3 regions of the Vreelandella piezotolerans genome follow, and region 2 is predicted to be linked to each of the others. Evidence: riboswitches for the same ligand, from Rfam matches in the RefSeq annotation. Region 2 holds a riboswitch; each other region holds the start of a gene.
What was found. Region 2 has a riboswitch for thiamine pyrophosphate ahead of thiM (hydroxyethylthiazole kinase). Riboswitches for the same ligand answer to the same signal wherever they lie in the genome.

Region 1: another riboswitch for thiamine pyrophosphate. It lies ahead of tenA (thiaminase II); the one in region 2 lies ahead of thiM (hydroxyethylthiazole kinase).
Region 3: another riboswitch for thiamine pyrophosphate. It lies ahead of GYM47_RS12630 (sodium:solute symporter family transporter); the one in region 2 lies ahead of thiM (hydroxyethylthiazole kinase).

The regions. Positions count from the first base shown of each region.
Region 1 covers NZ_CP048602.1:997,123-1,004,800, forward strand. Annotated here, with positions in the region: gene GYM47_RS04575 (HlyD family secretion protein) at 1-303, shown strand, start outside; gene GYM47_RS04580 (DUF2955 domain-containing protein) at 353-1,411, shown strand; gene GYM47_RS04585 (CsbD family protein) at 1,518-1,703, shown strand; gene GYM47_RS04590 (NAD(P)-dependent alcohol dehydrogenase) at 1,847-2,926, shown strand; gene thiC (phosphomethylpyrimidine synthase ThiC) at 2,944-4,860, opposite strand; gene tenA (thiaminase II) at 4,886-5,554, opposite strand; TPP riboswitch at 5,634-5,785, opposite strand; gene GYM47_RS18565 (DUF4238 domain-containing protein) at 6,171-6,437, shown strand; gene GYM47_RS04610 (DUF4238 domain-containing protein) at 6,469-7,158, shown strand; gene GYM47_RS04615 (FtsB/FtsL family cell division protein) at 7,289-7,678, shown strand, end outside.
Region 2 covers NZ_CP048602.1:227,669-235,346, reverse strand. Annotated here, with positions in the region: gene GYM47_RS01140 (metal ABC transporter permease) at 1-701, shown strand, start outside; gene GYM47_RS01135 (metal ABC transporter solute-binding protein, Zn/Mn family) at 745-1,854, shown strand; gene GYM47_RS01130 (cupin domain-containing protein) at 1,987-2,664, shown strand; gene GYM47_RS01125 (DUF6164 family protein) at 2,661-3,026, opposite strand; gene gloA (lactoylglutathione lyase) at 3,029-3,562, opposite strand; gene GYM47_RS01115 (DUF2237 family protein) at 3,752-4,126, shown strand; gene GYM47_RS01110 (hypothetical protein) at 4,251-4,595, shown strand; TPP riboswitch at 4,645-4,736, shown strand; gene thiM (hydroxyethylthiazole kinase) at 4,761-5,570, shown strand; gene thiE (thiamine phosphate synthase) at 5,560-6,174, shown strand; gene GYM47_RS01095 (LysR family transcriptional regulator) at 6,171-7,091, shown strand; gene GYM47_RS01090 (DoxX family protein) at 7,182-7,589, shown strand; gene GYM47_RS01085 (dioxygenase family protein) at 7,646-7,678, shown strand, end outside.
Region 3 covers NZ_CP048602.1:2,746,783-2,754,460, reverse strand. Annotated here, with positions in the region: gene GYM47_RS12650 (zinc-binding metallopeptidase family protein) at 1-1,048, opposite strand, end outside; gene GYM47_RS12645 (CoA-acylating methylmalonate-semialdehyde dehydrogenase) at 1,271-2,767, shown strand; gene GYM47_RS12640 (hypothetical protein) at 2,811-3,500, opposite strand; gene GYM47_RS12635 (peroxidase-related enzyme) at 3,681-4,271, shown strand; TPP riboswitch at 4,337-4,440, shown strand; gene GYM47_RS12630 (sodium:solute symporter family transporter) at 4,430-5,809, shown strand; gene GYM47_RS12625 (diguanylate cyclase domain-containing protein) at 5,884-7,314, shown strand; gene GYM47_RS12620 (magnesium transporter CorA family protein) at 7,332-7,678, shown strand, end outside.

The sequences.
Region 1 (7,678 bases), 770 kb from region 2:
ACGGTGGTGTTCGATGCGCTGCCGGGACGCCTGTTGGCAGGCCACGTGAGCGCGTTCGATGCCGGTGTGCGGGAAGGGCAGCAGGCGGCCGACGGGCAGCTGGTGGACATTCCGACCTCCGACCGCTGGGTGCGCGATGCCCAGCGGGTGCGTATTCACATCGCGCTGGACGAGCCTTTGGACGAGCTTCCGCCCAGCGGCGCGCGGGCCACGGTGCAGTTAGTGCCCGGCGAGCACGCGCTGGCCAAGCCGTTTGCCTGGCTGCAGGCCCGGCTCGTGAGCTGGCTTCATTATGTCTACTAAATCGCCTACTCAATCAAGTGCGCGTACGGGCACATCCGCTACGCGCTCAGTGCCCGCTTCCTCGGCGCTCAGTCAGAATGGATTTAGCCAGAACGGACTTAGCCAAAATGGACTGCGCCAGTGCCTGCGGGTCGCGGGCGGCGGCACCTTGGGGTTCATCATTAGCCAATTGATGGGCTGGAATTACGGCGTCTTCTTTACCGTCTTTCCGATGTTCTTGCTGGGTTTGGTGCCGGTGTTGAATGGCTCGATCATTCGCCAGTTCCTCTCTAACGTGAGCCTCAACGTGCTGGAGGTGAGCCTGGTGGTCGGGCTGTTAAAACACATGCCCGTGGTGATGACGCTGGTGGTGCTGGGGCTGTTTCTGCTGCGTTTCAACCTGATGGCCAAAGGCCCGCTGTTTCTGTTTGGGGCCAACGGCGTGTTGACGCTCAGCATACTGCTGCACTTTGCTAGTTACCCTGGAGTCGATTTGAGCGATCTATTGGCCAGCAATTTGATGGCCAGCGTACTGGCGGTGTTCATCGCCATGCTGATGTACACCCTGTTCCCCGATAGGGAACCCCGCCAACCGCCGCCCAGGGGCAGTAAATCGACGGCGCAAATCCGCCATGAAACCCTGATTGGCGGCATCACCGCCACGCTTTCGTTCGTGGTGTTTCAGGTGTGCGATCTGCGCGGGTCGCTCTCGGCGCAGATGGCCACCATCTTGATTCTGTTTACGCTGGGCTACTTTGGCGCCCAGGTCTCGGCGGCCAAGCGCGCGGTGGGCACGCTCTTGGGCTGTAATCTCGCGCTGGTGATGCAGCTGGCGCTCTACACCCAAAGCCACCACTTTCTGCTGGTGATTCTGCTTTATTGGCTGGGTTTGATGCTGTTCGCGCGGGAGCATATCTTGGAAGGCGGCGGCTCCGGCATCGGGTTTGGCGGGCTCACCACCATGGGCATTCTGTTCGGCCAGTCGTTGGGGCCACAGCAGGACTTGGTCTACAGCGCGCTGTATCGCTTTTCGTCCATGAGCGTAGCGCTGATCGGCACGCTATCGGTGATGATTTGTCTGCACTATCTGCTCAACCGCTGGGAACCTACTCGCCTGCCCGAAAAGTAGTTGAGGTAATTTTTTAACGACGCACTACGCTGAAAAGAGCCGCCGTCGATGTCCCATGCACGCGACGAGCGGCCTTTTCCCTCCTAACGGATTAGAGGTGTTCGTCATGGCAAGTGGCAAAGAAGACAAAGTGAAAGGCGCGGCCAACAAAGCCGCCGGGAAAGCCAAAGAAGCCGCCGGTAAGGCCACCGGCAGCAGCAAAACCGAAGCCAAAGGCAAAGCCCAGCAAGCCAAAGGCGAACTGCAAAAAGGCAAAGGCGATGCCAAGGAGGGGGCCAAGAAGAAAAAGTAATTCTCGATGGCACCCCATCAACCACCGGAGCCCAGGCTCCGGTGGCTGTTTTGGCACTTTACGTGACCCAGCGCACGATTTGCGGCTGCTATTTCACGCTTAATGGCAATGTGTCATGACTCCCCTCACTGAGGACGTGCCCCATGCCTACCATGATGAAAGCGGCAATTTTCGTTGAACCCGGCCGCATCGAAATCGACGATAAACCCATCCCCGAGATTGGTCCGAACGATGCCCTCATGCGCATCACCACCACCACCATCTGTGGTACCGATGTTCATATACTCAAAGGCGAGTACCCGGTCGAGCGTGGCTTAACCATCGGCCATGAACCCGTGGGTGTGATTGAAAAACTCGGTGCCAACGTCAAAGGCTATCAAGAAGGCCAGCGGGTGATTGCTGGCGCGATTTGTCCCAGTTTCACCTCTTACGCCTGCCAGGACGGTTGTTGTGCACAGGATGGCGGCCACCACAGCCACGGCTACAAGCCCATGGGTGGCTGGCGCTTTGGGAACACTATCGATGGTGCCCAGGCGGAGTATCTGCTGGTGCCTGATGCCCAAGCGAACCTCTCGCCCGTCCCCGATGGCCTAACCGACGAACAGGTGCTGATGTGCCCCGATATCATGTCGACGGGGTTTGCCGGTGCGGAATCGGCGGGCATTAAAATAGGCGATACGGTGGTGGTGTTTGCCCAAGGGCCGATTGGCCTGTGTGCCACCGCGGGCGCACGGCTGCGTGGGGCGGGCATGATTATCGCGGTCGACGGTGTTGATGAGCGCCTGCACATGGCCAAGCAAATGGGCGCGGATGTGACGCTGGATTTCCGCAAGGTCGATGTGGTGGAGGAGGTGCTCAAACTCACCGGTGGCCGTGGAGTAGATGCCGCCATTGAAGCGTTGGGCCTACAGCAAACTTTTGAGGCCGCGCTACGGGTGCTAAAACCCGGCGGCACGCTCTCGAGCCTGGGGGTCTACTCCGAAGACCTCACCCTTCCGCTAGGTGCGTTTTGTGCAGGGCTGGGCGATCATAAAATCATTACCTCGCTGTGCCCTGGCGGCAAAGAGCGTATGCGCAGGCTGATGAGCATGATTGCATCAGGCCGTTTAGACCTAGGCCCGCTGGTCACTCACCGCTACGCGCTGGAGGATATCGTGGAAGCCTACGACCTCTTCTCCCACCAGCGCGATGGCGTGCTAAAAGTGGCGCTTAGCGCTGGCTAAGCGCCATCGGTAGCGGGTTACACCTCTTGGTACAGCTCGCTACCTTTCAGGCGGAATTTCTCCGCTTGCTCCTGCATACCGCGCTTCACTGCTTCGGCATCGCTTTCAGCGGCGTTTTCCGGGGCGCGGTCGCGGTAGGTGTCGCGCACTTCCTGGCTGATCTTCATGGAGCAGAACTTCGGCCCGCACATGGAGCAGAAGTGGGCTACCTTGGCGGAGTCCTTCGGCAGGGTTTCATCGTGGAATTCCCGCGCGGTGTCCGGGTCCAGGCCCAGGTTGAACTGGTCTTCCCAGCGGAACTCGAAGCGCGCTTTCGATAACGCGTTGTCACGGCGCTGCGCCGCCGGGTGGCCCTTGGCCAAATCCGCCGCGTGGGCGGCAATCTTGTAGGTGATGATACCGGTTTTGACGTCGTCTTTATTGGGCAGGCCCAGGTGCTCTTTAGGCGTCACGTAGCAGAGCATGGCGCAGCCAAACCAGCCAATCATCGCCGCCCCAATGCCCGAGGTAATGTGGTCGTAGCCGGGGGCGATATCCGTCACCAGCGGGCCAAGCGTATAGAAGGGCGCTTCGTCGCAGCACGCCAGCTGCTTATCCATGTTCTCTTTTACCAAGTGCATGGGCACATGGCCGGGGCCTTCGATCATCACCTGCACATCGTGCTTCCAAGCAATCTTCGTTAGCTCGCCCAGGGTTTCGAGTTCAGCAAACTGCGCTTCATCGTTGGCATCGGCAATGGAGCCGGGGCGCAGGCCGTCGCCCAGCGAGAACGCCACATCGTACTGCTTGCAGATCTCGCAGATCTCCTCGAAGTGGGTGTACAGGAAGCTCTCCTGATGGTGATACAGGCACCACTTCGCCATGATGGAGCCGCCACGGCTGACGATGCCGGTGACGCGGTTGGCGGTAAGCGGCACGTAGCGCAGCAACACCCCCGCGTGGATGGTGAAGTAATCCACCCCCTGTTCCGCCTGCTCGATCAGCGTATCCCGGAAGATCTCCCAGGTGAGGTTTTCGGCAATGCCGTTGACCTTCTCCAGTGCCTGATAGATAGGCACCGTACCAATCGGCACCGGCGAGTTGCGGATGATCCACTCGCGAGTTTCATGGATGTTCTGACCGGTGGAGAGGTCCATGATGGTATCCGCGCCCCAGCGGATGCCCCAGGTCATCTTGTCCACTTCCTCTTCGATGGAAGAGGTGACCGCCGAGTTGCCCAGGTTACCGTTGATCTTCACCAGGAAGTTGCGCCCGATGATCATCGGCTCGCTTTCCGGGTGGTTGATATTGTTGGGAATGATCGCCCGCCCGCGAGCCACCTCGTCGCGCACGAACTCGGGGGTGATCTCTTTGGGCAGGCTGGCCCCAAAGCTCTGGCCCGCATGCTGATGGCCCAGAATGCGCTCTACCTCCGCCGTACCCAACGCTTGGCGGCGCTGGTTTTCCCGCAGGGCGATGAACTCCATTTCCGGCGTGATGATGCCCTGGCGGGCGTAGTGGAGCTGAGTCACGTTCTTGCCCGCTTTCGCCCGGCGGGGTGTGCGGCTTAAATCAAAGCGCAGCTGGGCAAGGGTAGGGTCGTTGGCGCGGCGCTGGCCATACTGGCTGGTGGGGCCATCCAAAAACTCGGTGTCGTTGCGCTCTTCGATCCAGGCCCGGCGCAGCTCCGGCAGGCCCTGGCGCAAATCGATGCGGGCGTTAGGGTCGGTGTAGGGGCCGGAAGTGTCGTACACCAGCAGCGGCGGGTTCTGCTCATCCACGCCGCTGGTTTTGGTGGGCGAGAGGGAGATTTCCCGAAACGGCACGCGAATATCCGGCCGCGAGCCTTCCACGTACACCTTGCGCGAGCCGGGCAGCGGCGCCACGGCGGCGGCATCGACCTGGGCGGTTTCGGCTAAAAAGTGCGCGGTTCTGCTTTTGACGGTCTTGGTCATGACGGTTGCTCTGTGTTGTAGGAGGTTATTCAGAAAGGTCTAAACCCATCTGCCAGAAGTCGATTTCCAGGCGGGTGGCATCGCGGAAGATCTTGCTCAGCTCTGCAAAACGGGCAGGGGTGACGTCCGCCAGGCGGGCATCGAGCCACGCAAGCTCGGCCTGCATGGCGGCCTGGAACTCCTCGCCTTCGTACATGGCGATCCAGGCATCAAAAGGATTCTGCTCGCCGCGCAGCGTAGAGGGCTGCGCGTTGAGCCAGTTGGCGATTTCACCGTAGCCTACCAGGCACGGGGCCAACGCCACGTGCAAATCGAGCAGGTCGCCGCGGTTGCCGGTATCCAACACATAGCGGGTGTAGGCCAACGTGGCGCGGGCTTCAGGGAGTTCGGCAAGCTCCTGCTCATTGATGCCCCACTCTTGGCAAAAGCCCACGTGCAGGCCCAGCTCCACATCCACGATGGCTTTCAGGCCCTCGTGGGCCTGGCGCAAATCCGCCAGGGTGGGGCTTTTATAGGCCGCTAGCGCGTAGGCGCGGGCGAAGTGGATCAAGAACAGGTAATCCTGCTTCAGGTAGTGGCGAAACGACGCCTCCGGCAGCGTGGCGTTGCCCAATTGGCGCACGAAATCGTGCTCGATGTAGGCGCGCCAATCTTGCTGGCAAGCGGTGGTGAGATCGGTAAAGCGGTAGCCCATGATGCCTCCGGTGGTAATGATCCGGAGGGCAGGCGAGAAAGATCGAGGGAATGGCACGGAAGAGTGGCGTAAAGGAGCGCCGCGGCCATCGCTTGATCCCTACGCCGGTACCCGCGCCACGTTCAAAGCAGCGCATTAGCCGGATCAGGTTCAGCGGGACCAGCGCTCGGTAGCCAAAAGCCCACCCTGCGCCATCTCAGCCGGATATCACCGGCACCCCGTCAAGCTGTTCGTGGGTGGAGTGTAGGAGGCGGGTGGGGGAGATGCAAGAGTAGGTTATTTAATTGGACGTAAAGGGATAGCCTGCCGTGCAACCAATAAACGACAAGAAAAGACAATGGCATTGAGTGCTTGACCCCCATGGTTGCCTTGACGCGTTCCATTAGTTTCATGGGCGAATGCCTCAATAATTCTGTTCATAAAAACAGTATTATTGAGGCAGGCAAAACGTGTAAGCCCGCGAATTTTGGCTACATCGCCAAAATTCTCTTTGCACGCTATAGAATCAATGAGGTAGATTCAATTTCGTGGCTATGAAACCTCAGTCATTGTGATGTCACGTTCATTGAGGTTTCATGGCAGGGCGTATAATCACTGTTAAATATGCAGGAGAGATATGGACAGGATTCGGCCAGATACTCCCAAAAAGCAACACTATGTGCCTCAGTTCTTGTTGAAGAACTTTTCCTATAGAAAGAAGCACAAGATTTTTGCCTTTGATAAATCAAGAGCAATTAGCTTTGGCACATCCGTGAGAGATAGTGCTAGTGAGAATGGCTTTTACAACTTAAATCTTGATGGGGAAAAGCATACCTTAGAGCATAGGTTGTCAAAATTAGAATCAATATGTAGTTCAGTAATAAAAAAAGATTTGCAGGAATGAGTCGCTTGAAGACCTTACCAATGATGATTACATCGTTCTATGTGTATTTGTGACAAATCTGCTCTTGAGGGTAAAAAAGCAAAGGGTGTTTTTCGACCAATTAAACAAAGGAATGGCTGAGTGGCTTCAAAATATGGGGCTGCGTCCTGAAGATGTCAAAAATTTTGAAGTGTTGGAAAAAGAAGATATTGATAAGCAGCACATTGAGTTTACACATGAGCATGTTTTTGAGATGGCAAAACGTTTCCATGACAAACCCATTGCTCTTCTGAAAGCACCTAATGGCTCGCATTTGATCATAGGCGACAATCCAGTGGCTATGTACAATCACTGGCCGCAGGGGTTAAGAGGCGATAAGGGCATTTCAGTACCTGGGGTTGAAATACAGGTTCCGATATCCAATAAGTTATGTCTCTCTTTCATTTGCCCTTTGCTTTATTCAGATTTAGAAGAAAATCTGGATTTCTTAGCAAAGCGTAGGGCACAAAATTTGCCCATAGATAATATTGATACTTCTTACGCGGAAATATTAATATCCTCAATTAGAGAGGGTGAAGCTATGGAGTTAAGCTCAGAAAACGTTAAATTTACTAATTCCTTGCAAATTTCTGGCTCTTTGAATTACATATATTCAGATAAAAATGATTTTAGGCTCGCAGAGGAAATGCTCAAAAAGAACCCAGACCTGGCGGACGGCAAAGTTATGTGGATGGGTATTTAACAAAGCGCTGTTGTCGGACTGTTTTTCCGCTGCGCTTCAAAACATCCGCAAAGCGCGGCGTTAGATTTCAGACTGGGGGTAACGGATGGAGTTGGGCCACACATTCTTGAAGCTCGACAAAGATTGGGAAATGCAAGAGCTTGCAGATCTTGCGAAGCTATATACCCAGTGCTATAGCTTGGTTTACTCACTATCTGGTGACAGAATCGAATCTGACGACCAGCGTGTTGTGGACTGGTTTCATGGCGTATATGCTAAATACCCTTGGAGAGGCGGCTATAGCGCTGTCAATTTTTATCATTCCTTGTACGCAAGAATTCCGTCTGAGCAGCGCCCTCAAATTGTTGAAATTAGGTATGCATCACCCGGCCATATTAAGCTAAAAGAAGCTGTGTTGGTCGCTGGTTTGCTGGCATGCATCGTTACTGCAGTAACTACTTCTTTTGATCAGGCTCATGAGAGTTATAACAAGATTCAGACTGGAATGTCGGAGAGAAAGCTAAGGAAGCTTGAAGTGGAG
Region 2 (7,678 bases):
TGCTGGCGGGCTTTTCGCTACCGGTGATGAGCGTGGGTGGCGTGCTATTTGGGGTGATGGTGGCCTTGCTGGCGGGAGCGGTCTCGAAAATGGGTGGCCAGCGGGAAGATGCCGCCATGGCGAGCTTTTTCATCATTTCCCTGGCCGCTGGGGTCATGCTGATCTCCATGGGGGGCAGCAGCGTGGATTTAACCCACGTACTGTTTGGCTCCATTTTGGCGATCAACTCCACGGCGCTGCTGTTGATTGCGTCGATCAGCACACTGATCGTCATCACCCTGGCGATCATTTTCCGCGCCTTGGTGGTGGAGTGTTTGGACCCGCTATTTTTGCGCGGTCAGCACCGTCGCAGTAGCTGGGTACATAGCGTCTTTTTAGGGCTGCTAGTGCTCAACTTGACCGCTGGCTTCCAAACACTGGGCACGCTGATGGCCGTTGGCTTGATGATGCTACCCGCCACGGCGGCACGGTTTTGGAGCAAGCGCTTGGAAGGATTGATGGGGATTGCCGTGGTGTTGGCGATGCTGGCCAGCACCGGCGGGCTGCTGCTGTCGTTCCATTTGGACACGCCATCAGGCCCGAGCATTATCTTGCTGGCCGGGGCGGCGTATTTATTTTCGGCGCTGTTTGGCCGTTACCACAGTTTGGCCGCCAAGCTTCGCCGTAAAACCACGCCGCTGGCGATGGAGCATTCTCACTAGCGAGTCGTCGTTTTCCGTTTTCTTACATCATCAGGAGCATGTTATGTCGCTTTTCTCTTCATCGCGTTGGTTAGTGGGCGTGTCGGCCATGTTGGCGTTGCCTGCGGCCATGGCGAACGAGCGGGTTCAAGTCGTCACCAGTTTCTCCATCTTGGCGGATATGGTCGAGAACGTCGGCGGAGAGCATGTGGAGGTCAGCGCCCTGGTTGGCCCGGATGGCGATGCTCACGTTTACTCCCCAAGCCCCGGCGATGCCCGCGCACTGGCAGGGGCAGACCTAGTGGTCTTCAACGGTTTGCTGTTCGAAGGCTGGATGGAGCGCTTGATTGACTCCAGCGACTACGACGGCCCATTGGTCACCGCCACCGACGGCATCGCACCCCGCGCTTTTGCGTCGCACGACCACGATGACCACGCGCATCATGACGAGCACGACCATGCGCATGAAGAACACGCTCATGAAGAGCATGAACATGAAAAGCACAGCCATCATGAACACGGTCACGACGATCATGCGCATGATGACCATAGCGGTCACGAGCATGGTGATGACGACCCTCACGCTTGGCAAGATCTGCAGCAGGCGAAGGTCTACGTCACCAATATTCGCGATGGCTTGATCGAGGCGGATAGCGCCAATGCGCAGAGCTACCAAGCCAACGCCGAGCGTTATCTGGCAGAGCTGGATAACGTTGATGCCGAGATTCGTGAACTGCTAAGCGAGATTCCTGCGTCGGCCAGCGTCATCACTGGCCATGACTCCTTTGGCTACTTCTCCAGCGCCTACGGCGTGAATTTTCTTTCACCGGTCGGTCTGTCGACCGAAGCCGATCCCAGCGGTGCCAGCATGGCCGCACTGATCGATGTGATCGAGCAGGAGAACGTACAGGCGTTGTTCCACGAGAACATGACCAACCAAGCGATCATTACGCAGCTAGCGGAAGAGACCGGCCTGCCTATCGCTGGCACGCTATACGCCGATGCGCTGGCCAGTGAAGGCGATGCCAGCACCTACCTTGGCATGATGCGCCATAACGCCCGGGTGCTGCACGATGCCCTAGCTACTCCAGACAATGAAGCTCATGGGCATGACGACCACGACCACGACCACGACCACGACCACGACCACGACGATCATGGTCATCGCCACTAGACTAGGCCGGCAAGGCCCTATACCGCCCCATCAGGGCGGTATTTTTTTGCATTGCATTTTGCTGGCGGGATGGGGAGACTGACACCCACAACGCCGCTGCCACTGTTTACTTCACCGCAAAGAGCCACGACCATGCGCCTAAACGCCGACTTTAGCCACTTTGCCTGTGTCACGCCGGAACAGTATCACTGGGTGGCCTCGCCTAGCGCAGGTGTCGAACGTATGATGCTGGATCGCATTGGCGATGAGGTGGCCCGCGCCACGAGCCTGGTGCGCTACGCGCCCAACAGCCAGTTCAGCCGCCATACCCACGAAGGCGGTGAGGAAATTTTGGTGCTCGAAGGCGTGTTTGCCGATGAGCATGGCCGTTACCCAGCGGGCAGCTATCTACGCAACCCCATCGGCACGGGACACACGCCGCGCATTGGCGACGAGGGTGCGCTGATCCTGGTGAAACTTCATCAGTTCGATGAAAACGACCTGCTCCAACTCGCCATTCCCGCCCACCGCCTGCCCTGGCAGCCCGACCGTCGGCCAGGCATCACCTACAAAATGCTGCACACCTATCAACATGAACGCGTCAGCCTAGAGCGTTGGGAAGGCGAGGTCATTATCGACTATCCGGCACTGCCGGGCGGCTTGGAGCTGTTCGTACTGGAGGGCTCGCTACGTGACGCAGACACCGAGTACCCGGCAGGTAGCTGGTGCCGCTATCCCCCGGGGGCTGCCCCGCGGCTTAGCGCTGGACCCTCAGGGGTCATGATGTACGTCAAACGCGGACACCTATCTAACGCGCTGTGCGACGTTTAGCGGGCGAGTCCTACGAACGGCAGTAAGGTCAGCAGAGCGATCATAAGCACCGCCACGATCACTAGCGTGACTTGAAGCGGATGGGCCATGAAGCGTCGCCACAGCGTAGGGGCATCATCACGCGCCAGCGCCTCTTCGTGTTCACGGCGCACCTTGGCTAATCGCTCGGCCTGGTAACGCGCCAGCACCGCCTCGGCATCGTCTTGCTGTGCTGGGTCGCGCAGCCAGATGGCATCAACTCCCAGGCGGAAAAAGCCCGCCTGGGTTTCGTACACGTCGAAACCATGTTCTTCCAGCAGTTGGCGGACTTCCATGGCCTCTTCATCGGTCACATGGCGCAACCGAAACAGCAGATGAGCCATCGTTAGTCGCCCATGCCTGCCATACGGTCGGCTTGAATCACTTCGATCCAGTAGCCATCGGCATCTTTGACGAAGACCACATCCTTCATTTTGCCCTGGTCGGCGCGCTTCACGAAGGTAACGTCATGCTCATCGAACCACGCTTGGGCCGCTTCCAAATCCGGCACGCTAAAACAGATGTGCCCGAAGCCCTGCGGCTCCGCATTGCCATCATGGTAGGCAAAGTCCTGCTCGTTTTCGGTGCCCCAGTTGTGGGTCAGCTCTAGCAGGCCTTTCTGGCTGAAGGTCCAGGCGGTGCGTGCTTGGGTCTCTTCCGGCACATGATCGCTCTCCTCGACATTGGCCAGAAAGTAGAGCGAAAACTGCATCTCCTCGAAGTCCAGACGGCGGAGCACCCGCATGCCAAACACCTTGGAGTAAAACGCCAGCGCCCGCTCAGGGTCTTTGACCCGCAGCATGGTGTGGTTCAAGCGGAAGCCCTGGGTTTGCGAAGCGGCCGGGGCCACCCCCGGATGCTGTTCACCTTGATACGACATGAGACTCTCCTAGTTGGGTGATGCGTGTGTTTACGCGATGCAAAATCTTTGACGGACGTATGACTTTGTACAAGGCTTAGGCGACAGCGTCGTGCTTCCCGCTGCCTGTGCATCACTGCCTTTGAAGGCGTTATTCCCTGTTATGAGGGCGAGGAACGCAGAATTCCAGCCTGCCCCCGAGGAGTCTTTATGTCCCGTGATTTAAACGTGCTAGGTGAACCTCTAACGCCCTGCTGCCACTCTCCGAAAACCGGTTTCTATCGCGATGGTTTTTGTCGGGTAGGGCCAGACGATGTCGGCATCCATTCGGTGTGCGCCATGGTGACCGAGGAGTTTTTGGCCTTCTCCAAGGCGCAAGGCAACGACTTGGTGACACCGCGGCCGGAGTTTGGCTTTCCCGGTTTGAAACCCGGGGATCGCTGGTGTCTTTGCGCGCACCGCTGGGCCGAAGCGGCACAGGTAGGACTCGCACCGCCGGTCGTTTTGTCCGGTACTAACGAGCGAACGCTAGAGATCATTCCACTGGTCAAACTCCAGCAGCATGCGCTAGATGCCGTACATTAATACCTAAGCCAAGGCGCCCCCGAATGCCCCTGGAAAAACGATGCAAATCTTCTACAATTCTATTTCGACAATTTTACATAGTGACCCGTGATGCCCCGAGAATGGCGTCCGATAGGAGCACGTCATGACAGCTATCGATATGACCCTTGGCGATCGCCTGACATTGAAGCAGTTGAGCAATGCGATTCAGAATGGCTTCTCCCCCATCGTCGAAGTCGAGTCCATGGATGGCATCTACAAAGTGCGTTTTCACCATGCTAATGGCGTCTCGGACCTATGTGACGCTCAAGGTCGCGTCAGCACCTTTCTGGGAACCGGTGAAATTCGCGATGCCCTGGGCCAACTCGGCTTAACCCATGGCGTGCTGACCTTTGCCGATCAGTGCGGCGACGAAATGATTGGCGTACAGGGCCGAGCCATCACCCCTGACGAAATGCTCACGTACGGCACCCGCATCGCGTTTCGCTGACGCGTTTTTGACCGGGCTTTACAGCGCCGTCCAAGGCTAGGATAGTACCCACCAACGACAGGGGCGCCGTTCAGCGGCTGAGAAGCACCCTTTGAACCTGAACCGGATAACGCCGGCGTAGGGAGTCGTGGTGCTTACCACCACCTCCTTACCCGGGAGGAAACCATGACTTACCACCCACTTGGCGATATGCTCGCTGCCCTGCGCGAGTCCACGCCGCTCGTTCACTGCATGACCAATTACGTGGCCATGAACAGTACCGCCAACCTGCTGCTGGCCACGGGCGCATCGCCTGCCATGCTGCACGCCGCCGAAGAAGTCGCTGAATTTACCGCGATGGCAAACGCGCTCTCCATCAATATTGGCACGCTCTCTGCTCCCTGGGCCGAGTCGATGCAGCTGGCGGCGCGCACGGCCGATACGACCGACACCCCCTGGGTGCTGGACCCCGTCGCCGTCGGGGCCACCGAGTTCCGCCAGCGGGTGTGCCAGGCGCTGCTGTCCCATCGCCCCAGCGTCATTCGCGCCAATGCCTCGGAAGTGATGGCGCTGGCCGGCTTGGCCAGCCAAGGGCGTGGGGTCGATGCCACGGCCTCCGTCGATGACGCCACTCACGCCGCCATGACGCTCGCCCAGCGGCAACGCTGCATCGTCGCCATGACCGGCGAGACCGATGTCATCACCGATGGTAGCCACCACGTCCGGCTAACCGGGGGCCATCCGCTGATGCCCCGCGTTACGACGCTGGGCTGTGGCTTGAGCGCCTTGGTGGCTGGGTTCGTTGCCGCCAACCGCGAGCACCCGCTGGCCGCGACGCTGGCCGCCTTGGCGTGCTTTGGCATCGCCGGGCATCGTGCGGGTCAGCAGGCCAAGGGGCCGGGCAGCTTTCAGGTCGCGTTTCTGGATGCACTTTACCAGCTCACTCCAGAGGATCTTTCGTCGCAAAGCCAAGTGGAGACGCTGCATGCCGTGTGATCTTTCGCTCTATTTGGTGACCGATGCCGCTCTGTGCGCGGAAGCGGGCCTCGAAGCGACGGTGGAAGCCGCCGTCAAAGGGGGCGTGACCGTGGTGCAGCTACGCGACAAGCATGCCAGCGACGAGGCGATGATCGAACAAGCCAAGCGCCTCAAAAGGCTGCTGGCGGGCACCCACGTGCCGCTGATCATCAACGACCGACTCGCCGTGGCCGTCGCCAGCGGCGCCGACGGCCTGCATGTTGGCCAGAGCGATACCGCGGTTCTAGAGGCGCGGGAGGCGCTGGGGCCGCAGGCCATTCTAGGACTGTCGATCAACACTCTCGCGCAGCTTCGTGACGCGCCCATCGCGCTGTTGGACTACGTCGGGTTAGGCCCCATTTTCGCCACTGCCAGCAAGCAGGATCATGCTCGGCCCATCGGCTTCGAGGGCCTGGCCGAGCTGGTGCGCGCCTGCCCGTTGCCCAGCGTGGCGATTGGCGGCTTAAAGGCGCAGCACGCCGCCCAAGTGAGTGCCGCCGGTGCCCAAGGGATGGCGGTGATTTCTGCGATCTGCGGCCAGCCCGACCCTTACCGGGCGGCGCTGGCGTTTCGCGCCCCATGAGTCGACTCGACCAGCTGACCACTTTCGTCAAAGTGGCGGAGCTTGGCAGCTATACCCGCGCTGCCGAGGCACTGGATCTTTCACGTACGCGGGTGTCGCGGCAGGTCATGGCGCTAGAGGAGACGCTGGGCGCGCGATTGATCCAGCGCACGACGCGGCGGCTGCATCTTACCGATGCGGGAGAGCGCTATTTAGCCCATGCCCAGGCCATTTTGCTGGCGTTGGAGGAGGCCGCTGCCGATGTCGGCAGTGGCACTCACACTGTGAGCGGGCGGCTGCGTATCAATGGTCCCATGAGTTTCGGCACGCGCTATCTCGCGCCTCAGGTAGCGCAGTTCATGCAGGCGCACCCCGCACTCGATGTACGCCTCGATCTCAACGACCGCCGCGTAGATTTGTTGGAGGAGGGCTATGATGTCGCCATCCGCATCGGCAGCCTGCCCGACTCCAGCCTGATCGCCAGACGGCTAGCCCGCTGCCAGCTCGTGCTGTGCGCGTCACCCGGCTATTTAGCGCAGTACGGTACGCCTTTGCGCATCGGGGACCTGGCGCAGCACCACTGCCTACGCTACCGCAGCGGGCAGAACAGCGGCGACTGGCGCTTCGGCCAGCAGTACGTTAGCGTCACGGGGCCGCTGGAGAGCAATAATGGGGATATGTTGACCCATGCCGCAAAAGCGGGATTAGGCATCGCCCAACAACCCAGCTTTCTGATTCATGAGAGCGTCCAGCGGGGGCACTTGGTGCCGCTTCTATTAGACCTACCGCCGACCTACCTAGACATACACGCCCTCTACCCCGCACGGCGTTTTCTACCCGCCAAGGTAGCGCACTTCATCGATCAGTTGGCCGATGCCTGGGGCGACCCACCCATATGGGAACAGGGGCTTGGATTATCGCGTATATCGCAACAGTAAAGTGCTCATCGGTTAGATTATCTTCTCCTCTCGCTAGCCTACAGTAGCATCATCGCATCCATGGTGATGCCCAAAACGCGAGAGAGTGCTATGACGACGTTACCTACCCCGACGACAACCCTTCATGCAACCGCCCTACTGCGCGTTAGCCTAGGTGTGATGGCCCTGGCTCACGGCCTGATGAAAGTGTTCGTGTTTACGCTTCCTGGCACGGTGGGCTACTTCGAATCGCTTGGCCTGCCCGGTTTCATGGCTTACTTGACCATTGCCGCCGAAGTCGGCGGAGGCTTGGCCCTGATGCTGGGCCTATACACCCGCTGGGTGAGTCTGGCGCTAGTACCGGTGCTGCTCGGCGCCGCCTGGGTACACCTCGGTAACGGCTGGGTCTTCTCCAATCCCGGCGGCGGCTGGGAGTTCCCAGTGTTCTGGGCCGTGGCCCTCCTGGTGCAAGCCGGCCTGGGCAGCGGTAGCTTCGTCATCAGCCGCCGACTGGCATAATCCAATGGCCTGCCGAGAATCACACGTTGGCAGGCCCATTGACTGGAGCGCATCCTATGTTACCGAGTCTCTTCATCTCCCACGGCTCT
Region 3 (7,678 bases), 1.4 Mb from region 2:
GGCTGGCGTTCTCGCGTTGAATGAGATCGTGTAGATACGCCAGCTTTTCATGCACCGCGGGGGCAAGAACCCCCGGGGCCAGATCCAGTAGGCCCATGTCACGATTGAGTTCATTCACCGTCAAGCCTACCTGATGAAACGCTTGTAGCATGCTCTCCAATGAGCCATCGTACTCGGCCCGAGAGAGGCCCATGTGCAGTGCCGTATCCAGCACAGCCACCATGTCCAGATAAAAGGCAAACGTCTCTGCGAAATCCTCCCACGGATGCATGGCGGCGTAGGCGGAGATGAACCGTGTGGGCCAGTCTGCCGGCGCGCCTTGCTGATAGTACTGCTCTAGGGCGTCGCCATAGGTGGGATGGTTGTGGTTGCCGAACACGCGAATGCTGGCGGCTTCATCTTGGTCTTTGACCAGTAGGTCCCAGTAGTAGTGGCCGATTTCGTGACGAAAATGGCCGATCAACGTACGGTGGGATTCATTCATGTCGACACGCAGCCGCTCACGCTCGACGTCATCGGCCTCTTTGACGTTGATGGTGATATGGCCATTGGCGTGGCCGGTGTAAACTTTTTCTTGGTTTGCCGTGGAGCGCCACAGCCCTTGGTCGGGCAGCGCATCGGCCATGAACGAAAAACTCAGTGGGACGCGGATGTCCTCGCCCTCGACGCCGTGGGGAAGCTTGAGCAAATCCAGCGTATAGAAAAGCCGCCGTTTGGCGCTCTCCAGCGCTGCCCAGCGTTCCCGGTTGCCCTCGACCTCTAGGTCGGGAATCACCTCGTTGTAGCGGCAGCAGTCGCATAGCGTATCGGCGTGCCCGTCGGTCATCACCACCATCCGGTTGCAGACGTTTTCGACGGAATAGTTGTGGCACTTCATTAGTGCCGTGCCGCAGTCTTCATGGGTACAGCGGTAGCCGCCGCTATCCAACGGTTCCAGCGCCACGATGTTACAACACGCGGGGCACCAGCCAACCTCCGACTCACAGGCCAAGCAGTGGGTATTTTCGAAAAACAGCGGATTGCCACAGCGGCAGCTAAACGTCTGCATGGATACCTCCTTGTGATCACCACAGCGCATCTCACGAGGGTGAGTAATGATACGTCATTGTCTCAGCATAGCGATGCCCTTACCGAGAGGGAAAGCCAAATCGTCGGGCGGAGGGCATATTGTCTTTGTCCAGTGGCTAATTGACGTTTACGTCAACTTGCTGATATACCCTAACGGTTCCCTATTCGATCCCATAACAAACACAAGCTGAGGAAACGCATCATGTCCGTTCGTGAAATTCCGATGTACATCGATGGCCAGCCGGTCATGTCGCAAAGCCAAGAGTGGCGCGATGTGGTGAATCCTGCCACCCAGGAAGTGGTGGCGCGAGTACCGTTCTGTACGTCCGAAGAAGTCGAGCGCGCCATCGCCAGCGCCAAAACAGCGTTCAAAGAGTGGCGCAAAGTGCCGCTCGGCAAGCGCATGCGCATCATGCTCAAACTGCAGGCGTTGATTCGCGAGAATACAGCGGAACTTGCCGCCTTGATCACCGAAGAGCACGGTAAAACCCTGCCGGATGCCGAGGGTGAAGTGGGGCGCGGGCTAGAAGTGGTAGAGCACGCCTGTTCGATTACCTCCCTACAGCTTGGCGAGCTGGCGGAGAATGCGGCCAACGAGGTGGACGTCTATACCATGCATCAGCCGCTGGGTGTGGGGGCGGGCATTACCGCCTTCAATTTTCCGATCATGCTGCCCTGTTTCATGTTCCCGTTGGCGATTGCCACCGGAAACACCTTCGTCTTGAAGCCTTCCGAGCAAGACCCGAGTTCTACCATGCGGCTCGTGGAACTGGCACATGAAGCGGGTATTCCGGCTGGGGTATTGAACGTCGTGCACGGTGGGCCTGACGTCGCCAATCAAATTGCCGACCATCAAGATATCAAGGCGCTGTCGTTCATCGGTTCGACCCATGTGGGGTCGCTGCTTTATAACCGTGCGGCCGCTGCTGGCAAACGTATGCAGGCCATGATGGGTGCAAAAAACCACTGTGTTGTCATGCCGGATGCCAACCGTAGTCAAGCCATCGATAGCCTGCTGGGCTCTGCCTTTGGTGCCGCCGGTCAGCGCTGCATGGCGAACTCGGTGGTCGTGCTGGTGGGGGAAGCGCGCGAGTGGATCAAAGACATCGAAGCCGGCGCGCGCGGTATGACCGTGGGACCCGGCACCCAGCGCGAGGCCGATCTGGGGCCACTGGTCTCTCCGCAAGCCAAGGAGCGGGTCGAGCGTTTGATTACGGCAGGTGACAAGGAGGGGGCTACGCTGCTGGTCGATGGGCGCGGCTACACGGTCGACGGCTACCCAGACGGTAATTTCGTCGGGCCGACTCTGTTTTCCGATGTGACGGCAGAGATGACGATCTATCGTGAGGAAATTTTTGGGCCGGTGCTGTGTGTCGTCAACGTCGAAACGCTGGACGACGCCATCGCTTTCATTAACGCCAATCCGAATGGCAACGGCACCTCGATCTTTACGAACTCGGGCTGGGTCGCGCGACGCTTCGAGACCGACATCGACGTCGGCCAAATCGGCATCAACGTGCCCATTCCGGTGCCGGTCGCCTACTTTAGCTTTACCGGTTCTCGGGCGTCGAAGCTGGGCGACCTAGGGCCTAACGGTAAACAGGCGATTGCGTTCTGGACGCAGACTAAAACGGTCACTGCCCGCTGGTTCGAGCCCGAAAACGTCTCTAGCGGTATCAATAGCACGATCTCGCTATAGCGAGCGGCAACACGCTGCGCCTCCTCGGTAGAGGAGGCGACCTTCACACGTCCTGAAACAGCGGTAAGCTCTCCGAGAGTAGTTGCCCTATGGGACCAAGCTGGCTCTCGTGTAGTACGAGCAGGTATGGCGCCTCCTGCTCATCGCGAACGGGCGCCAGCAGCGCGAATTCTCCCTCTTCGAGGTGAAATTCATGAATTTCACGAAGGCCGTGGGGGGTCTCACATTGTGAGCAACGGTAGGTATCGTCCTCGCCATATACGAGGCGATGGTACATTTTGAACAGAGTGTAGAGGGCAAGCCCACCCTCGAACGCGGGCCAGCGAGCCGGTGTGGCACGAATATCGTCGGTGAGCGCGTTGCCTTCTGCTTCGGCATCGGCAATGGCATCGGCCAGGGGAGCCGCGAGAATAGCGGTTTGATCTGCGGGTAGGGGGGCATTTCGTTCCGCCGCTGCGTGAAAGGAGGTGGCCGCCGCCTCGAAATCTTGCAGGTTGTGCAGCGTAAAATCGGCATGCTGTAGGTCGGCAGGTTCGAAACCACCGTTCTCCCAGCCGTGAATCACACGAAGCGTGACCAGGCCGCGCTGCATAGGCCGGGCCAGCAGGGTGTGAAGCATGACACGGATATGCAACTGACGCTCATCCGTATCGTTCTCGAACGCACGGTACGGGTCTGCGAACAGTTCATGCAAACGCCCTGGCGTGTGCTCTTTTGCTTCGGAGTATGACATGGTGGTTTCCCTGTAAGTACGCCGCTTGGCTAGCCGAATAGCGTACGGCTTTTATGACATTAGATCACTAAAAGTATGGCGAGCGTAAAGCCATATGAAAAGAGTCTTTAGTTAGCAATTTGTTACGGATAAAAGTGAGTTGGTAGTGGGACTCTACTTCAAAATAAAAAAGGAGCCTCTATGGCTGCATCGATCAGTCGGTTCAAACTTCCTGACACTCTGGATAATGTTCCCAATGATATTCGGGAAGCCATGTTGGCCGTGCAGGAGAAAGCGGGCTTCGTGCCCAACGTATTTTTGATGTTGGCTCACCGACCCGACGAGTTTCGCGCTTTTTTTGCGTATCACGATGCGTTGATGGAGCGACCATCGGAGACGCTGACCAAAGCAGAGAAAGAGATGATTGTCGTTGCGACCAGTGCCCGCAATCGCTGCTTGTACTGTGTCGTCGCCCATGGCGCGCTGGTGCGTATCTACAGTAAAGATCCGTTACTGGCCGATAATATCGCCATCAACCATCGTGTGGCGGGATTGAGCGAGCGTCATCGGTTGATGCTCGACTTTGCACTGCACAGTGCCATCGATCTGGGCGAGTTTTCAGACGAATGGCAGGCGCGTTTAGAGGCAGTGGGGTTCACACTGGATGATTGCTGGGACATCGGTGCCATTGCCGCGTTTTTTGGCATGTCCAACCGCTTGGTGACACTAGCTGGAACACCGCCCAACGCCGAGTTTTACCTGATGGGGCGTGTCCCCAAGAAAGTGGAATAAGCAGCCCGGCCCCATGGGCAAGGCTTTACTAACGCACCACTTTGCTTGAGGATACTGCCTCCACTCACTGTCGCCAGGGGAGCCCCAATGGGGCTGAGAATGCGCGCAACGCAGACCCTGGAACCTGATCCGGTTCGTACCGGCGGAGGAAGCGCGACATGCCTTACCTAACGTCTTTCGTGTTAGGCGCAGCGTTATGCTGCTTTGCTTTTCTGGGTCTTCGGGCACGCTTCAGTGGCGGCTCGTTGGATGACTATGTCACCGCTCGTAATTCGCAAACGTCGGCCACCCTGGGGCTCTCCTTTTTGGCGTCCGGTATGGGGGCTTGGATACTCTTTGCACCCCCTGAAATCGGCGCATTCGTAGGGCCCGTGGCGCTACTGGGCTATGCCCTTGGCTCGGCGCTGCCGTTCATCGTTTTGGGTCTCTACGGGCCTAAGATACGCCAAGCACTGCCCGAGGGACGCAGCATTGCCGAGTTTGCCGACGCCTGCTATGGCAAGGGGGTACGCCATTTCGTGGCGATCGTTTCCGTGGCTTACATGGGCTGCTTCCTGGCTGCTGAACTCACCGCCATCGGGGCGATTACCGCGCTACTCTCCGACGTGCCTCCCGCTGTGGTGATCATCGGGGTGGCGCTCACCACGCTGGTGTACACCGTCATGGGCGGGCTGCGGGCAAGCTTGGCCACCGACCGCTGGCAAGCGTGGCTGCTTTTGGCGCTGCTGCTCGCCGTCGCCAGCGTGACGCTCTGGCGACTGCCCAGTATGCCGAATGACGCACAACTCCCGTCGCTCCCCATCGGCAGCTCGCTCAGCGTGGCGTTGACGCTGGTGATCGCCGTGACGGCGGCTAACTTGTTTCACCAAGGCTATTGGCAGCGGGTATGGGCGGCCCAAGACGACGCGAGCCTGGGGCGCGGTGCCTGGTTGGGTGGCGGCTTGACCGTACTGGTCGTCATGGTGATTGGTGGCGTAGGTATCATGGCAGCGATGAGCGGGGTCAGTCTCGGCGAGCCGCCCATGCCGTTTTTTGCGCTGCTTAGTGATGCCCCGGTATGGATCACGCTGCCTTCATTGGTACTGGCCGTCACGCTGGTCACCTCGAGCGTCGACACCTTACAAAACGGCATTGCGTCGCTGTGGGCCAATGGTCACCGGGCCGAGGCCCTCAACAAGGCGCGCTGGCTCACCGTGGCGATCATGCTGCCTGTGATCGTGATTGCCTTGCAAGGGCTCTCCGTGCTGCGGCTATTTTTGATTGCCGATCTGCTGTGTGCAGCGATAGTGGTGCCGGTGCTGCTGGGTTTGTGGCAGCGTATGACACCGATGGCAGCAATAAGCGGCGGGTTTGCGGGGCTTGTAGGGGCCGTGCTGCCTGGCTGGATCGGTCAGGGCAGCGTCAGCGCAGGGGTAATGGCCGCCACGTTCCCCGGCAGCGTACCGACGTTAGGCCCGTTCGTAGGGGCGCTGCTACTCTCAACAACGGTCAGCGTGGCGTTGGCTCTGGTGAGCCGTCAACGTGTCGAAGTCCGTTAATCAAGGCGTTAAGCAGGACATTTCGTTTCGCGTTATGCTGTTAAGGGTTTGATGACCATTTAGGTGTGATCGCCATGAGCCACCTGTTACCCCCCAACGAAACTGCCCGTTTGGCTGCGCTTAACGAACTGGCCCTCCTGGATACGCCAAACGAGCCCGTTTTCGATCGGATCACGCGATTGGTCACCGTGCTGCTCGGCGTTCCTAAATCTACCATCAGTCTGATCGACACCGATCGTCAGTGGTTCAAGTCTCAAGTGGGCATGGCGGTATCGGAAACACCTAGGGACGTCGCGTTTTGTGCTTACACGGTACTCGAAGATGAGCCGCTAGTGGTCGAAGACGCTCAGCAAGACGCACGCTTCGTGACCAATCCCTACGTGATGACACCTGGCGGCATCCGTTTTTATGCCGGGATACCGCTGCGTAGTTCACAAGGGCTGGTCCTCGGATCGCTATGCGCCATGGACAGCCAGCCACGCAGCTTAAGTGACCAAGAAAAGGCTGCGATGCAAGATTTGGCCGATATCGTGATTGGCGAAATCCACCTGCGCGAACGGCTCATCAACGAGCAGAAGATTCGTGCCGCCACTCAGCAGGCGCTCACGGCGCTGCATCAAAGCCTCGAGCAGCGTATCGAGCAGCGAACCCGCGAACTCAATCTGGTGATCGAGTCGGCATATGATGCCTATTTGAGCGTCGATGAGCAGGGGCGCGTGCTGGATTGGAACCATGCAGCCGAGACCATGTTCGGCTGGCGTCGCAAAGAAGCCCTCACTCGACCGATTACATCGCTCATGTTTCCCGACGGAATCACCAGTGACGATGTCGCCATGCCAGTGACCGGAGAAGCCCTACGGCGCGATGGCGTTCGCTTGCCGGTCGAGGTGCGACTGAAGCGTTTCGAGGTGAATGGCCGCCCACGCCGCAGCTTGTTCATTCACGACATTACCGAACGCCAGCAGCTAGAGCGCCTACGCGACCAGCAGGCCCGAGAAGACGTGCTCACCCGTTTGCCCAACCGCCGCGCCCTAGATGAGCGTTTGCCGGAGGCAATGGCACGGGTACGCCGTACGCTCGCACCGCTGGCCGTGCTGTTTCTAGACCTCGATGGGTTCAAACGCATTAACGATCAGCACGGCCATGCCATGGGGGACGAGCTGCTGCGCGACATCGCGAGCCGTCTCCAGCGAACCGTCCGCGAGACGGATTTCGTTGCCCGATGGGCGGGAGATGAGTTCGTCGTGCTGCTTGAGGGGGTGACCAGCGACGCACCGGAGCCGCTGGCCCATAAGCTGATCGAGGTGATCGAGGAGCCGCTCAGCGCAGGTGGCGTGACCCTGCAAGTAAGTACCAGCATTGGTGTGGCGCTGTTCGTCCACGACGCGGCGGAGACACCTCAGGAGTTATTGAAGCGCGCCGATGAGGCCATGTACAACGCCAAACGCGCAGGCAAAGCGCGTATCGCGCTGGCACGTCCGGCGGATACGTCTGCCCCCCATTAACGAACCCAAGGACGAGTATGATTCGTTGTCTATTGACCACCCCAGAGGGCGACGTGCGCGAGGGCGACATTCGCCTGATGGACGAGTGGATGCGCATGCCCACAGCACACTTGTGGGTCGACATGAAAGGAGAGAGCGAAGCGCAGGAGCGTGAGATACTGGAGCGCTTCGAGTGTCACCCGATGGCCATACAAGACGCCCACAAAGAGCGCCATCCGCCGAAAATCGAAGAGTTCGACAATCACACGCTGATCATCTATCGCGGCATTTCCTCGTTCGATGCCCAGCTAAACTTCGTACCTCAGCAGATCTGTTTCTTCGTCGGCGAACGCTTTTTGGTGACCTTGCACCCCGGCGAGGCGAT